Regions from separate parts of the Chryseobacterium pyrolae genome, predicted to be linked through region 1. Evidence: riboswitches for the same ligand, from Rfam matches in the RefSeq annotation. Region 1 holds a riboswitch; each other region holds the start of a gene.
What was found. Region 1 has a riboswitch for cobalamin ahead of NZD88_RS10270 (TonB-dependent receptor plug domain-containing protein). Riboswitches for the same ligand answer to the same signal wherever they lie in the genome.
Positions count from the first base shown of each region.

Region 2: another riboswitch for cobalamin. It lies ahead of NZD88_RS00140 (acyl-CoA thioesterase); the one in region 1 lies ahead of NZD88_RS10270 (TonB-dependent receptor plug domain-containing protein).
Region 3: another riboswitch for cobalamin. It lies ahead of NZD88_RS19655 (TonB-dependent receptor plug domain-containing protein); the one in region 1 lies ahead of NZD88_RS10270 (TonB-dependent receptor plug domain-containing protein).

Region 1 is NZ_JANZQH010000004.1:133,543-138,219, forward strand. It holds gene NZD88_RS10260 (cytochrome-c peroxidase) at 1-811, shown strand, start outside; gene NZD88_RS10265 (transporter) at 913-1,764, shown strand; cobalamin riboswitch at 1,992-2,179, shown strand; gene NZD88_RS10270 (TonB-dependent receptor plug domain-containing protein) at 2,289-4,319, shown strand; gene NZD88_RS10275 (YncE family protein) at 4,316-4,677, shown strand, end outside.
Region 2 is NZ_JANZQH010000001.1:26,586-31,262, reverse strand. It holds gene NZD88_RS00155 (endonuclease MutS2) at 1-759, shown strand, start outside; gene NZD88_RS00150 (ATP-binding cassette domain-containing protein) at 1,153-1,815, shown strand; gene NZD88_RS00145 (hypothetical protein) at 1,968-2,765, shown strand; cobalamin riboswitch at 2,818-2,996, shown strand; gene NZD88_RS00140 (acyl-CoA thioesterase) at 3,112-3,495, shown strand; gene NZD88_RS00135 (HD domain-containing protein) at 3,871-4,461, opposite strand; gene NZD88_RS00130 (FG-GAP repeat protein) at 4,481-4,677, opposite strand, start outside.
Region 3 is NZ_JANZQH010000012.1:78,024-82,700, forward strand. It holds gene NZD88_RS19640 (DUF2752 domain-containing protein) at 1-94, opposite strand, end outside; gene namA (NADPH dehydrogenase NamA) at 104-1,156, opposite strand; gene NZD88_RS19650 (cytidine deaminase) at 1,256-1,738, shown strand; cobalamin riboswitch at 2,039-2,215, shown strand; gene NZD88_RS19655 (TonB-dependent receptor plug domain-containing protein) at 2,247-4,088, shown strand; gene NZD88_RS19660 (YncE family protein) at 4,102-4,677, shown strand, end outside.

The sequences.
Region 1 (4,677 bases):
CTGTGGATTCTGTCATATTCAGGAAAATGCTTTTACCCACCATGGCCATACTGTGAGCCATGGAGTGGATGACAGAATAGGAATTCGTAATGCACCGCCGATTCAAAATATGGCATTCCTCAAGAGATATATGTGGGATGGTGTCATTCATAATCTGAACGAACAGCCGATCATACCGATCACAGATGTGAATGAAATGGACAGCTCCATGCCAGAGGTGATTTCTAAATTAAAGGATGATCCGAAGTATAAAAAACTCTTCATGGCAGCTTACGGTGACGAAAATATGACGGGTGAAAGAATATTGAAAGCGCTATCGCAGTTTATGGCAAGCATGATCTCTGCAGACTCGAAATACGACAGAGTAAAACAGGGAAAAGAAACTTTTACCCCTGAAGAATCTCAAGGAATGGCTCTTTTTAAACAGAAATGTACATCCTGTCATAGCGGAGAATTATTTACGGATGAGAGTTTCAGAAATACAGGAATGTATCACAATGCCCAGTTCAAAGATGCCGGGCGTTATCGGGTAACGCTTGATCAGGCGGATTGGATGAAATTTCGTGTACCGAGTCTGAGAAATGTAGAATATACCGCACCGTATATGCATGACGGAAGATTCTACACGTTGGAAGCCGTTCTTAATTTCTATTCAGATAACGTAGAAGACAATCCCAATCTTGATCCACAATTGAAACAGAACGGGCACATCGGAATTGCGATGAATACTCAGGAAAAGCAATTTATCATCGCCTTTTTGAAAACTTTGTCCGATAAAAACTTTATTTCTAATCCAAAATTTGCAGAATGACCATGAGGAACATAAACAGAATAATTTTTACACTCAGCCTTGTTTTATCAGTGATTTTTCAGGCTAAAACAATTAACGATAGTCTTTATATGGCAGACCATATGAATAGTATTATACTTGATGATTGCGATGCTTGTGGTTGTGCCGCAGGAAACGGATCTTCCGGTTTTGAGTCTTTGCTAAATCCTCAGTTTATTGGAATTAAATATTTTGCACAGCATTATAAAGCCAAAGAGAATCTATTTGTCAAAGATCTTACTCAGGACCAGTATTTTAATACCCTGCAGGTATGGGGAAAGATTCCTGTGACTGAAAAATTGAGTGTATACGCCAGCTTGCCGTTTCATTTTCATGAGAAAAAAACAATGCAAGGGGATATCAATATCAATGGAATCGGAGATCTGAACCTGATGGGAATCTATCGGATCATCAATTCTAAAGATAATTTTCACCAACTCCACGGTGGTTTGGGCGTTAAAATTCCTTTGGGGAAATTTGATGAAAAAGGAGCTTCCGGTGTCAATCCCAGTTTTCAGCTGGGAACGGGAAGCTGGGATTATCAGGCCGCTTTAAACTATAAATTTCAAAAGAATAAGCTGGCTGTGCTGGTTAATACAGATTACACCGTAAAGACTGAAAACAAAAAGAAGTATCACTTCGGAAACCAATGGAATTATGCAGCAACAGGTTTTTACCAGCTCGCAGGAAATGAAAAGACTATTTTCTCTGCTAAAGCAGGACTTCAGGGCGAGGTCTATGATAAAAACAAACAGTTTAATGAGGTACTGCCCAACACAGCAGGAAGTGCTTTATATGGAAAGGTTGGTTTTGAGGCTTCTTATAAAAAAATCAGCTTAGGAGGGGAAGTGATGCTGCCCGCCTATTCTAATTTAGCAGGAGGTGACATTGAAGCAAAATCCAGATTCAGTGTTTTTATCAATTTTGGAATTTAATGTAGTGTTAGCTGAGGCTGCCGAAGCCGCCAGTTATTAGTACTGAAAATTGTTTACTGTTAATCAACCTTATAGATTTCTAAAATCTATAAGGTTTTTTCGTAGAAAGTCTTCGCGCAAAAAAATGAAGCTTAACATAATATCACGTACGCAGATTTTATTAAAAATGTTTTCATAGTGCTGGGAATTAATTTATTATGCCGCGTATTGCATATATTAATAATTTTCTATCTTTGCCGCAATCTGGTGCGCTGTAAAAAGCACTTAAAAGGGAATCCGGTGAAAATCCGGGACAGACCCGCTGCTGTAAGCTCCACATCAAAGTTTTTGAAGAGTATATCCACTGTTTTTTTTTAATGGGAAGGATTTCAAAAACGGAGTAAGTCAGAAGACCTGCCAGAGGATGAACGTTTGATGCTTTCGTGGAATAAAGCTTAGGACAACAATGATTTTGTGCAGTGATAGCTGCGCTTTATCTTTGCTATCTTATATCCATTAGCGTCAATATTATTCTCAATGAGCTAATGGTCAGAAAATGTACTGCTTCACAGTTTAAAAAAGGCGTTATCACATTATTTGTGATGGCATCTCAACTTCTATTCTCACAATCCGGAGATACGATCCGGGAGAAAACCATTCTTCCTATTCAGCTTTACAAAAAAGATTTTAAAGAAATTCTTCCTGCACAGGTCCTTTCCGGCGAGCAGCTTGAAAGGCTGAACAGTCAGTCGGTGGCTGATGCTTTACGATACTTTTCGGGAGTTCAGATCAAAGATTACGGTGGAATGGGTGGCCTGAAAACGGTGAATATCCGGAGTATGGGAAGCCAGCACGTAGGTGTTTTCTATGATGGAATCCAGCTTGGAAATGTTCAGAACGGGATTGTGGATCTGAGTAAATTCTCACTGGATGATATTGAATCTGTCTCTTTGTACAATGGTCAGAAAAGTGAAATTTTTCAACCTGCAAGGGATTTCGGATCTTCAGGATCCATTTATCTTCAGCCTAAAACACCGGTTTTTAAAGGAGATCAAAAAACAAACTTGATCCTTAAGCTAAAGTTAGGCTCCATCAGTCTATTTAATCCTTCATTCCGTTTAGAGCAGAAGCTTTCAGATAAAGTTTCGGCAAGTTTCAGTTCAGAGTTTGTACAGAGCGACGGGTTGTATAAGTTTAAATATGAAAAGAAAAATTCTGACGGATCTATTGCCAACGATACCATTGCAAGAAGATACGACTCCTACATCCGTGCGAAACGTTTTGAAACCAGTATAAACGGTACCCTTAATGACGGAAGCTGGAATGTACGGGGTTACGGATATATTTCGGATCGTGGAATTCCTACACCTATTGTCAGCAATAATTTTAAACCTAAAGGTCAGCAGATGCTGGATGAAAATTATTTTGTTCAGGCCAGTTTCAGGAAAAAACTGTTTCCAAAATTTGAAACTCAGGTGAAAGCCAAATTTGCCTATGACTACACCAGGTTTTTAGATACGGTGAATATTGCCACAACTGTTCTCCCGATAGATAATTCTTATATTCAGAGGGAACTGTATTTTTCTACATCCAATATGTACTCCATCAGTAAGGACTGGGATGTAAGTGCCAGCTTTGATTTTCAGTATAATAATCTGAATGCTGATCTGACAGATTTTTCATATCCTACCCGCTATACATCGCTCGTTGCTTTTGCGACAACCTATCAGTGGAGCCGGTTCAAATTTTTGGGAAGTATTCTCGGAACTTTCGTACATGAAAACGTAAAAAAGAATGCAAAATCTCCCGACAAAACGGAATGGACACCTTCTGCTTTCCTTAGCTATCAGCCATTTGAATCAAAAGATTTTACAGTACGGGCTTTTTACAAAAGAATTTTCAGGATGCCAACTTTCAATGATCTGTATTATACAATGATCGGAAATGTAATGCTGAAACCAGAATACACCAACCAGTATGATGCAGGTTTTACCTATCAGAAACTCTATGATCATAAAGTTTTTAAAGGTATTTATGTGAAAGTGGATGGGTATTATAATGAAGTGGAGAACAAAATTGTAGCTGTTCCCACCAACAATCTCTTCAGGTGGATGATGACGAATTTAGGCGATGTGAGAATTATTGGTGCAGACGTGAATGTTCAGGCTGAATTTGATATCAGTAAAGTTAAACTGAAACCTCTGGTAAGTTATACCTATCAGCGGGCCGGAGATTATACCGATAAAAAAGATGATTATTACGGAGATCAGATCTCTTACGTGCCATGGCATGCTGCGACCTTTACCATGATGGCGGATTACAAAGACTGGAGTTTCAATTACAGTTTTATGTATACAGGAGAGCGTTATGATGCGCAGCTGAATAATATCCGGGCTAATTATCTACAGCCCTGGTACACCCATGATTTATCCGTTCAGAAAAAATTCAACTGGCATTCCCATCAGTTCAAAGCCAGTTTTGAGGTCAATAACGTGCTTGATCAATATTATGACGTGGTAAGGAATTATCCGATGCCCGGAAGAAATTTTAAACTTGTTGTAAGCTTTACATTATGAAAAAACTAAACTTTTGCCTGCTGGCTTTTACTCTTTTATTTCTATTCTCCTGCCGGACAGATGATTATGTGGTTCCCTCAGAAAAAAAAGAGGTAAGTACCGGAGAAGATACCCCCATTAAAGGTTTTTATCTTCTGAACGAAGGAAATATGGGGAGCAACAAATGTACGCTCGATTATTTCGATTATGCTACAGGAACATATCACAAGAACATTTATGCAGAGATCAACCCCACTGTGATAAAAGAGCTGGGCGACGTGGGAAATCACATCATGATTTACGGAAGTAAAATGTACGTCGTGGTGAATGTGTCCAATAAAATTGAAGTTTTGGATGCTAAAACTGCCAAAAGAATCAA
Region 2 (4,677 bases), on a different contig from region 1:
GAGCTTCCGAATGCTGAAAATGCAGCCATGCTTTTTGATGAAGAAACGCTGGAACCAATGTATAAGCTGGAGGTAGGACAGGCAGGAAGTTCGTTCACTTTTGAGGTTGCGGAGAAAAACAAGATTCCACGATTTATCATTCATGCGGCAAAAAAGAAGGTAGAGCATGACATTGTTAATCTTGACAAAACAATTGTGAAGCTTCAGCAGGAAAAATTTGAAGTTGAAAAGCTGAAAACCGATCTTGCAGAAAGAAAGGAATCTGTGGAAGACAAACGTGACAATCTTCAAAAGCTTAATGAGCAGCTGCAACAGAAACTGTTCAATTTCCAAAAACTGTATGAGGAGGAACACCGTAAGCTTCAGTTTGGAAATAAAATTGAAACATTCATCGACAGTTACGTAAAAGGTAAATCGAGAAAAGATGTTGTCAAGGATTTTGTGAAAATTCTTGAGCAGGAAAAATTCAGGAAAATTGGCGCTGATAAAGACGAAACTAAGCGTCTTCAGGTGGTTAAAAGAAAGATCACCCAGCAACTCAAAAAGGATGATGTGATTGAAAAGATCGCTGAAACCAATGAAAAAATGGAGGAGAAACGTAAAACCGACCGCGCCGTATGGATGAAAGAGGGACAACGTGTCCGTATTCCCGGAAGTACCAGCGTAGGAACAATTGAAAAGATTTCTAAAAATAAAGTGATCGTCAACTATGGAACTTTTAAGACCACGATTAATGCGGATGAGCTTGAAAGAATTTAATGAGGTATACCTTTTAATCCTATAAAAATAGCGCTGAATGTTCAGCGCTATTTTATTTTAACTCCTAAACATTGCATGTTGAAGCATACAGATCAAATTTTCTTGTTATTTTTGGATCATGGATAAAAGCTTTACTGTCCTTTGGATTTTTTATAGAAAATTAATGATTCCTGCGGTGTTATTTTCTCTGTTGTTATGCTTCGGTACTCAATTTACTTTTGAAAATCTTGGGCTATATTTTTTCCTCATTCTTCCTCTCCTCCACTTTTTTATTTATGATATAAGGCTGAAAGGCGAATATTTTTTCTACGCCAATTTTGGGTTTTCAAAATGGTTTTTGTGGGGTTTCACGGGATCATTAAGTTTAATTATTAAAGTAATTACCCGATTCTTATGAATAAACTTCACATCGACAGTGTTACCAAATCTTTCGGCGGAAGAAAGATTCTCCAGGATATCTATTTAGGCTGTGAAACTGGAAAAATAGCAGGAATTCTTGGCCCCGCTGGTGGCGGAAAATCTACTTTATTAGAGATCATCTTTGGAACAATTAAAGGGGATACGCAGTTTATTAAATTGAATGATACTATTCTTAAAAGCCTGTCCGACAGGAAAAATAAAATTGCTTATCTGCCTCAGCGTTCTTCATTTCTCCCTAAAGAATGTAAGATCAGGAAGCTCATCCCACTATTCTGTACCCAAGAAAATGCGGAAAAGCTTTACGACCTAAAAATGATACAGCCCTTTTTGAATGAAACACCAAGAAATCTTTCAGGCGGTGAGAAAAAAATCATTGAAACCCTGATCATTACTTATTCAGATGCGGAATTTATTTTACTGGATGAACCTTTCAGCGGTGTTTCTCCTAAAAACGTTGATGAATTGGAAATGATCATTAAAAGCCAGGTACCCTATAAAGGAATGATCATCTCCGATCATAATTATATGACTTTATTCAATATGGCTGATGATATTTATCTTCTCTCGGACACCCATTTGAGAAAGGTGAAAGACCTTAAAGAACTGCAACAATTTAATTATCTTCCGAAAAATTAAAATTGTTTTAAAAATAATCGGCATCAGCCTCCCAATGAAGAGTTTTACAAGCTTTTGAGAGTATATTGACAATTTTAATCAAATACCATTACATTTTACTGATCAAAAAAACATTTAATTTATATATTTGAGGGATCAAAAAATTTCATAGAATGATTTCCGTAAACAGAGCATTGTACTTATCCGCTTTCAGTCTTTTTTCCTTAGCATTTGTGAAAGGACAGAATAAAGTTCCTTTCGGTGTTGTAAAGGCTGAAGAAGGCTACGCCAATGTACGTGTCCACAAGGATGACTACAGAAAAATCGTAGACAAGATCCGGATGCGTAAAGGTGATGTATTTGTTTATGTAAAGCCTGCTCCGGGAGAAACAGAATGGATCTGGATCAAATATCCTGAAAAGCAAGATGAGGAAAAACCTTTTGTGAGATATGAAAATCTTGAGAAGGAAGGGATGGTGAATAAAGGTCGTATTGCTTTTATCGACCAGCTTCCCCAGTTTACCCCTTCTAAATCCAAAAACGGAAAATCACTTATTTTTACAGACAACAGTAATCCCAAAATACCGACTTCCCAAAGAACCAAGGTCGTAATCGATGTTTATCCGTCGAATGCCGGCTACAGAAAACAGGAAAAAGATGCAGACGGAAAGATCCTTACGATTGATAAAGTAAAACCCTGGGGAATTAAGGACGGACTTCCGGAAGGCATGACGGAGATCAAATCGATCCGGGTTCAGCAACCTGGAAGAGGTTCTGTTTTTGTAAGGGAAGCTATTAAAAATATGTTCCAGCCTACTATGGATTTCAACAATGTCGGAGTAACCGCTCTTGACAACGATCACATCTATCTTTATATGATTAACGGTTCCGGTGAGAACAGGTATATCACGCTTTGGACCATCAAGGAAGGAAGGGTGATGAGCCAGATTATTTATAATAGTCCGGAATAATTGCCGTTTTTCTCTGTAATATTCTTATTTTTGTCCTGAAAAAGTTTAACGCTTATTCATCACAGAAACTGGTTCTGCTTAACGCAGATTAAAAGGGAACCGTGTGAAAATCACGGACTGTCGCGCAACTGTAAGTAACTGAAGTCTTTATCAAGGATCCACTGTGCAGGGCACGGGAAGGAGATAAATGATGTTACAAGTCAGGAGACCTGCCTATTTCTTTAAACAAGAAACTTTCGCGATTTGAAGTTTATTGATCTGATGGACTGCTTCAGGAATTCCTATGATTCTTGTCACTGCTCTGTTATTTTGATCTATTTCATTTCGTATTAATTAATAATGAAATATGACTACAGAAGAAAGAATTGCAGCATCCGAAACCAGAATTTTTAAAGCGGTTTTCCCAAACACCACTAACCATTATGATACTCTTTTCGGAGGTACAGCTATGCAGCTGATGGATGAAGTAGCCTTTATCACAGCAACCCGTTTTGCAAGAAAAAGAGTGGTAACTGTAAGCAGCGATAAAATCGATTTTAAAAAACCAATCCCTGCAGGAACCATTGTGGAACTTATCGGAAAGGTTTCCTATGTCGGAAAAACAAGTATGAAGGTGAATGTAGAGATCTATACGGAGCAGATGTACTCTTATGAAAGAGAAAGAGCGATCGTTGGTGATTTTACTTTTGTGGCTATTGATGAAGAGAAAAAGCCAATCAGAATACTATAATTGGTAAGTTTCGGGCGGCCTTTGGCCGCCCGAAACCATTTTATACTATAATTATTTTAATTTGTTCTTTTGCCTTGAAGCAAAATGAACCAAAAATTCAAGACCAGAAACTTCCACTAAAAATGAAATCTGCTCTCTAAAAACTCTAAAACTCGTGCGGTAGCCATCTGTATTAAGAATCATACTTTGTCCCGCACTCAGACATAAGAGTTTTCTTAACGTTACAGTTTCTTAGGTCGACCTCTAAATAACTTAAGGTAACCATCTAAAATAGATAAAATTCACTAACTCATATAGTTTCGGGCGGCCTCTGGCCGCCCGAAACTATTATAAAAAACAGCGATTTAAAAACCACTGTCTTGCTTCGCTGTAAAATTACCTAACTACCTTATCAGTATCCAAACTTCTGCTCAGCAATGTTTCAAAAGCCTCTCCCATTTCATCAGATGCTCTTGTAATGGCATTTTCCAGCATATTTCTGATCTGTTTTTCGGTAACCCCGGCTTCTGTCCAGCTTTTCCCTGACGTGTGGGAGTTTAGAATAAACGGCATGATCCTGTCAATGGAACAGGCAAAAATAGCATCCGGAGTTTTTTCTTCTTCAAATTCAAGCCATAGCTCAAAAAATTCTGTACGCAAAGGCTCATCCAGGATTCCGAAGATCTTCTGTGCAGAAATTTTTTCTCTTTCGAATTTCCCAACCATGGCAGCTTCATCAAATAAAAATGTATCTCCTGCTTCAATCTCCACCAGATCATGAATGGACAGCATTCTGATTACCCTTAAAAGATCAATATCTGTGCGGTTTTTAGCATAGGGATATAGAATCTGTGCCAGAATAATGATCTGCCATGAATGTTCGGCAGTATTTTCCCTTCTGGAATCATCAGCATTGTAATTTCTCCTCTGTACATTTTTCAGGGCATCTACGGCCAGGATAAAATCGATCTCCTTTTGTATCTTCATTTTCTTTCTTATTATACTATTATTTAGATGATTTTTTAACCACCCATTTATTATTGATCTTCTCTTTTATGGTTATTTTTGATGGTTCTTCACTTACATCTCCAATTTTTTCATACACCAGATCTATCCCTTTATTAGGAATCACCTGATATTCATAGGTGTAATGTAAAGAAGCTCCGGACCTTGCATAAGTAATCAATCGTCTGCGTCCGTAAT
Region 3 (4,677 bases), on a different contig from region 1:
CGAGCATAATGGCTCTTTGGGCACCGCATCCTAAGCACTCAACTCCCAGAAATTTCTTGCTGGGACAGGTCAGCATAAAGTCTTCAATTTTCATCCCGGAGTTTTATGACGAAATTTTCGCTCTTGTATACTGATGAGGAAAAAAGCATTCTTCTTTCATCTCAAATGATCCCTGAACCGCCATATATGGGTTTCTTAAGATCGCTCTTGCTACAAATATCAGATCTGCATCTCCTTTCTGCAGGATCTCTTCTGCCTGTTCCGTTGTAGTAATCAATCCTACGGATCCGGTTTTCACTTCAGCTTCGTTTCTAACCTGAGAGGAAAAAGGAACCTGATAACCATCAAATACGGATATTTTTGCTCCGTGAATATTACCTCCGCTTGAAACATCTACGAGATCTACAGAATGTTCTTTTAAAACTTTGGCCAGTTCAACACTGTCATTGATATTCCATCCGTTTTCAGCGTATTCGGTTCCGGAAATCCGTACAAAAAGGGCTGTATTTTCATCAAGTTCTTCGTTGACACCATCTACAATCTCCAGCAGGAACCGGATTCTGTTTTCAAAGCTTCCGCCGTACTCGTCTGTCCGTATATTGGAAAGTGGTGATAAAAACTGGTGGATCAGATATCCGTGCGCCCCATGAATTTCGATGATATCAAAACCTGCTTTTACGGCTCTTTTTGCTGCTTCTTTAAAATTCTGGACCTGTTCTTTGATTTCTTCCACGGTAAGAACGTGTGGAATTCTCTCAGATGGATGATAAGGAATAGCGCTCGGAGCAATGGTTTCCCAGCCTTCCTCAAGAGGAATCTGCAGATTATTCCAGGTGGAACCTTTTCTTCCGGCATGGGCCAGCTGAATTCCGATCTTACTTTCTGAACGGGAATGGACAAAGTCAACAATTTTTCCCAGCTCTTCTGCCTGCTGATCATTCCAGATTCCCATGCAGTGATTGGTAATTCTTCCTCTTGGCTCTACTCCGGTAGCTTCTACCATTATTAAACCTGTCCCGCCCTGCGCTCTGCTTCCGTAATGCACAAAATGGAAATCATTTGCGATCCCGTTTTCGCATGAATACATACACATGGGAGACATTACCCATCTGTTTTTTAGTTCTATATTTCGGAATTGTATTGATGTATATAGCATTTTATTTTTTTGAATTTCAATTTAATAGTGAACAAAAAAAACATTGTCCAACTGATGAAAAAGAAGTAAATTTGGCCCCCTTTTTAGCCTGACTAATATATGAAAAAAGACATACAGATCAGTTACGAGCACTTTAAAAACAGCAGTGAACTGAACGATATAGAAAAAACATTATTTGAGAGAGCAAAACAAGCCCGTGAAAATGCTTATGCGCCCTACTCTAATTTCCTTGTGGGATGTTCCGTTTTGCTGGAAAACGGTGAAATTTATTCCGGTAACAACCAGGAGAACGCGGCTTATCCGTCAGGATTATGCGCAGAAAGGACAACTCTTTTCTGGGTGGCAGCCAACTTTCCGGATGTAAGAGTAAAAAAGATCTTTGTTGTAGGAGGTCCTAGGGAATTCCACGAGAAAAATCCTCCAATTCCACCTTGCGGAGCCTGCCGACAGAGTTTAATAGAATATGAAACAAAACAGAACGAAAATATAGATCTTTATTTTTCAAGTATGAATGATGAAGTGGTAAAGGTACATTCTATCAAGGATTTGCTTCCGTTTTATTTTGATTCGACGTTTTTATAGCCGAGAAAAGTGAGCCTGCTTTGTCAATGGTGAATTTTGCTTCGCAAGTCAAAAATGAATTTTAAAGGTGCTTATCCTTACCATTCAATTGCGAAGCAAAATTGATGATTCACTATTCACTTTTAGGCTTTTTATCAATTTTGCTTTGCAGATGAATAGTTAATTTAAAGAACTATTTTTCAATTTTTATAGTATCATTTCCGTTACTGATAATTATACATTTAAAAAATTTCCTTGCGAAGCGGAATTCACCATTCATTATTTACTTTTTGTCATTTTTGCGCAATACATTTAAAAAGTTATCTTTGCAAAAATTTTGGTTTCCAGCGTATTGGAAATAATAGGGAATTGGGTGAAATACCCAAACTGTCCCCGCAACTGTAAATCGCATTAAGAGTTTCTGCAAAAAAACCACTGTTCATACGGGAAGGTGCAGAACGCGAAAGTCAGGAGACCTGCCAAAATTATAACTAAAAACACATTGCTTTCGGAGGAAAAGTAAAATTGTATGGATATAAAAAGATCTTTATTACTGCTTTGTACGTCTTATGGCAGCTTTCTTTTGGGACAGGAGAAGGCGGTTGACACTATTTATATTTTCGACAGCCAGATGAGCAAAGTAAAACTTTTTCATCCGGTACGTACGATTACTCCAAAGGATATTGAGAAAAACTCAACGAACCTTTCTGAACTTTTACGCTATCAGTCTTCCATTTACATCAAAGAAAACGGCCGTGGTGCTGTTTCTTCTCCATCATTCCGTGGAACAACTGCCCAGCAAACGGCTTTTGTATGGAACGGAATCAACATTAATTCAAGTTTTTTGGGACAGGGAGATGTGAATAATATTCCGGTATTCGGATATGATCAGATCGATGTAAAAGCTGGTGGCGGAAGTGTTGTTTATGGTAGTGGGGCTATCGGAGGAAGTATTCATTTAAACAATATTTTAGATTTCAACAGGGGTTTTAAAGGTTCTGTTTATTCGGAAGTGGCTTCTTTTGATACGTATAATAATTTTGCACAGGCTTCTTTCAGTAATGAAAAGTTAAGTGTGAAGGTTTCAGGCAGCTATTTAACGAGCCAAAATGATTATAAAGTTCCTGAGTTTGTTGTAGGAAATACAGGATTCAATAATGTTAACGGAAGATATTTCAATACTTCAGTGAACATTGGGGCTTCTTATAAAATTGCTGATCACCAGACCATTTCCTGGCAGAATCAGATCTTTGATGCATCACAGCACTATCCTATTTTTGAGGACAACGGTAACAGGACCAAATACAACGCGCAGACCTTAAGAAGTCTGATCGCATGGGATATTCAAAAAAACAATCTTTCAAACAGCTTAAAAGCAGCTTATACGCAGGATAATTTCCAGTATTTTTCAAATCTTAATCTTCCTAAAGCAAGTGGTGCAGAGGGAAAGAATTATATTTTTAAAAATGATTTCAATTATTTCATCACGCCAAAGATCAATGTTAACGCCATTGGAGAATTTCAGGTGAATAAGGGTGAAGGTTATAAATCGGGATTGGGAGTGATCAGTAGAAATGTGGGATCCTTAGCTGGTTTAATCCGGTATTTTGCCAAAAAAGATCTTCGTTTTGAAGCCGGAATTAAGAAGGATTTTGTAGAAGGTATATCTTCTCCCCTTCTTTATTCTTTTTCAGGAAAGTGGAATGCTTTAAAATGGTATCATGTCGGGGCCAACTTTTCAAGAAACTTCAGATTCCCCTCGTTTAATGATCTCTACTGGCAACCGGGAGGAAATCTGGATTTACTTCCTGAAACTTCCACCAATATTGACATGAACCATGAGTTCAGTTTTGGAGATTTTAAAGTGACATTAAGTCCTTATTACATGGACATCAAAAATCTTATCAACTGGCTTCCGACCTCTTTCGGATATTGGGCACCGTTCAATACGACCAGAGTAGAGTCTTATGGTTTGGAATCGCAGGTTAGCTGGAATAAAACCTTTGGACAACACGCTTTGAAACTGGATGCAGGTTATTCCTATTCAAAATCAGTCAATAAAGACACTCAACTGCAGCGGATGTATGTTCCCATTCACAAAGCTGTCGGAAATATAGAGTATGGATATTCTTTCTTAAAGGTGTATGCTCAAGGGCTTTTCAATGGCCTTACCTATACTACTACCGACCAGCAAAGGTCGACAGCCATTGATCCCTATTTTATTTTGAATACAGGAATTTCTGCCGCACTTTTCAAGAAGTACACTTTAGGATTTAAAGTGAACAACGTGACCAATACGGTTTATCAGACGGTATCTCTTTACCCGATGCCTAAGAGAAATTACAGTATGTATGCAACTATTAATTTTTAAACTTAAAAATATTATGAAACTGAACAAATTTCTAAATTTTCTTTTTGCTTTTGCACTTCTTATGGGCATTGTATCGTGTAACAATGATAATAATGATGAGCAGGAAATATTCTATGGCAATGGTTTTTTGATTGCTAATGAAGGTACCTATGGAAAACCTGAAGGAGACGTAACGTTTGTAAGTGCAGACTTAAACCTAAAACAGGACAATGTTTTTGCACTGAATAACGGAGGAGCGAAATTAGGTGATGTTTTACAGATGGTTGCTTTCAAAGGTGAAAATGCTTATTTGCTACTGAATAATTCCAATAAAATCCAAATCGCAAACCGTTATAATTTTAAAGCGGTTGGCCAAATTACAGCTGAACTTAATAATCCCCGTTACATGGCTTTTGCCAACAACAATATGTATGTAACAAACGATAAATATAACGGCGATAAATTTGTAAGTATTTATAAGGTTTCAGACGGTTCTTTCATCAAAAAAATAACTTTCACAGATGCTGCTGAGAGAATTGTGGAAGCTGGAAATAACATCTTCGTACAGAATGCTTCATTCGGTTATGGGAATAAGATTTCTTATATCAAT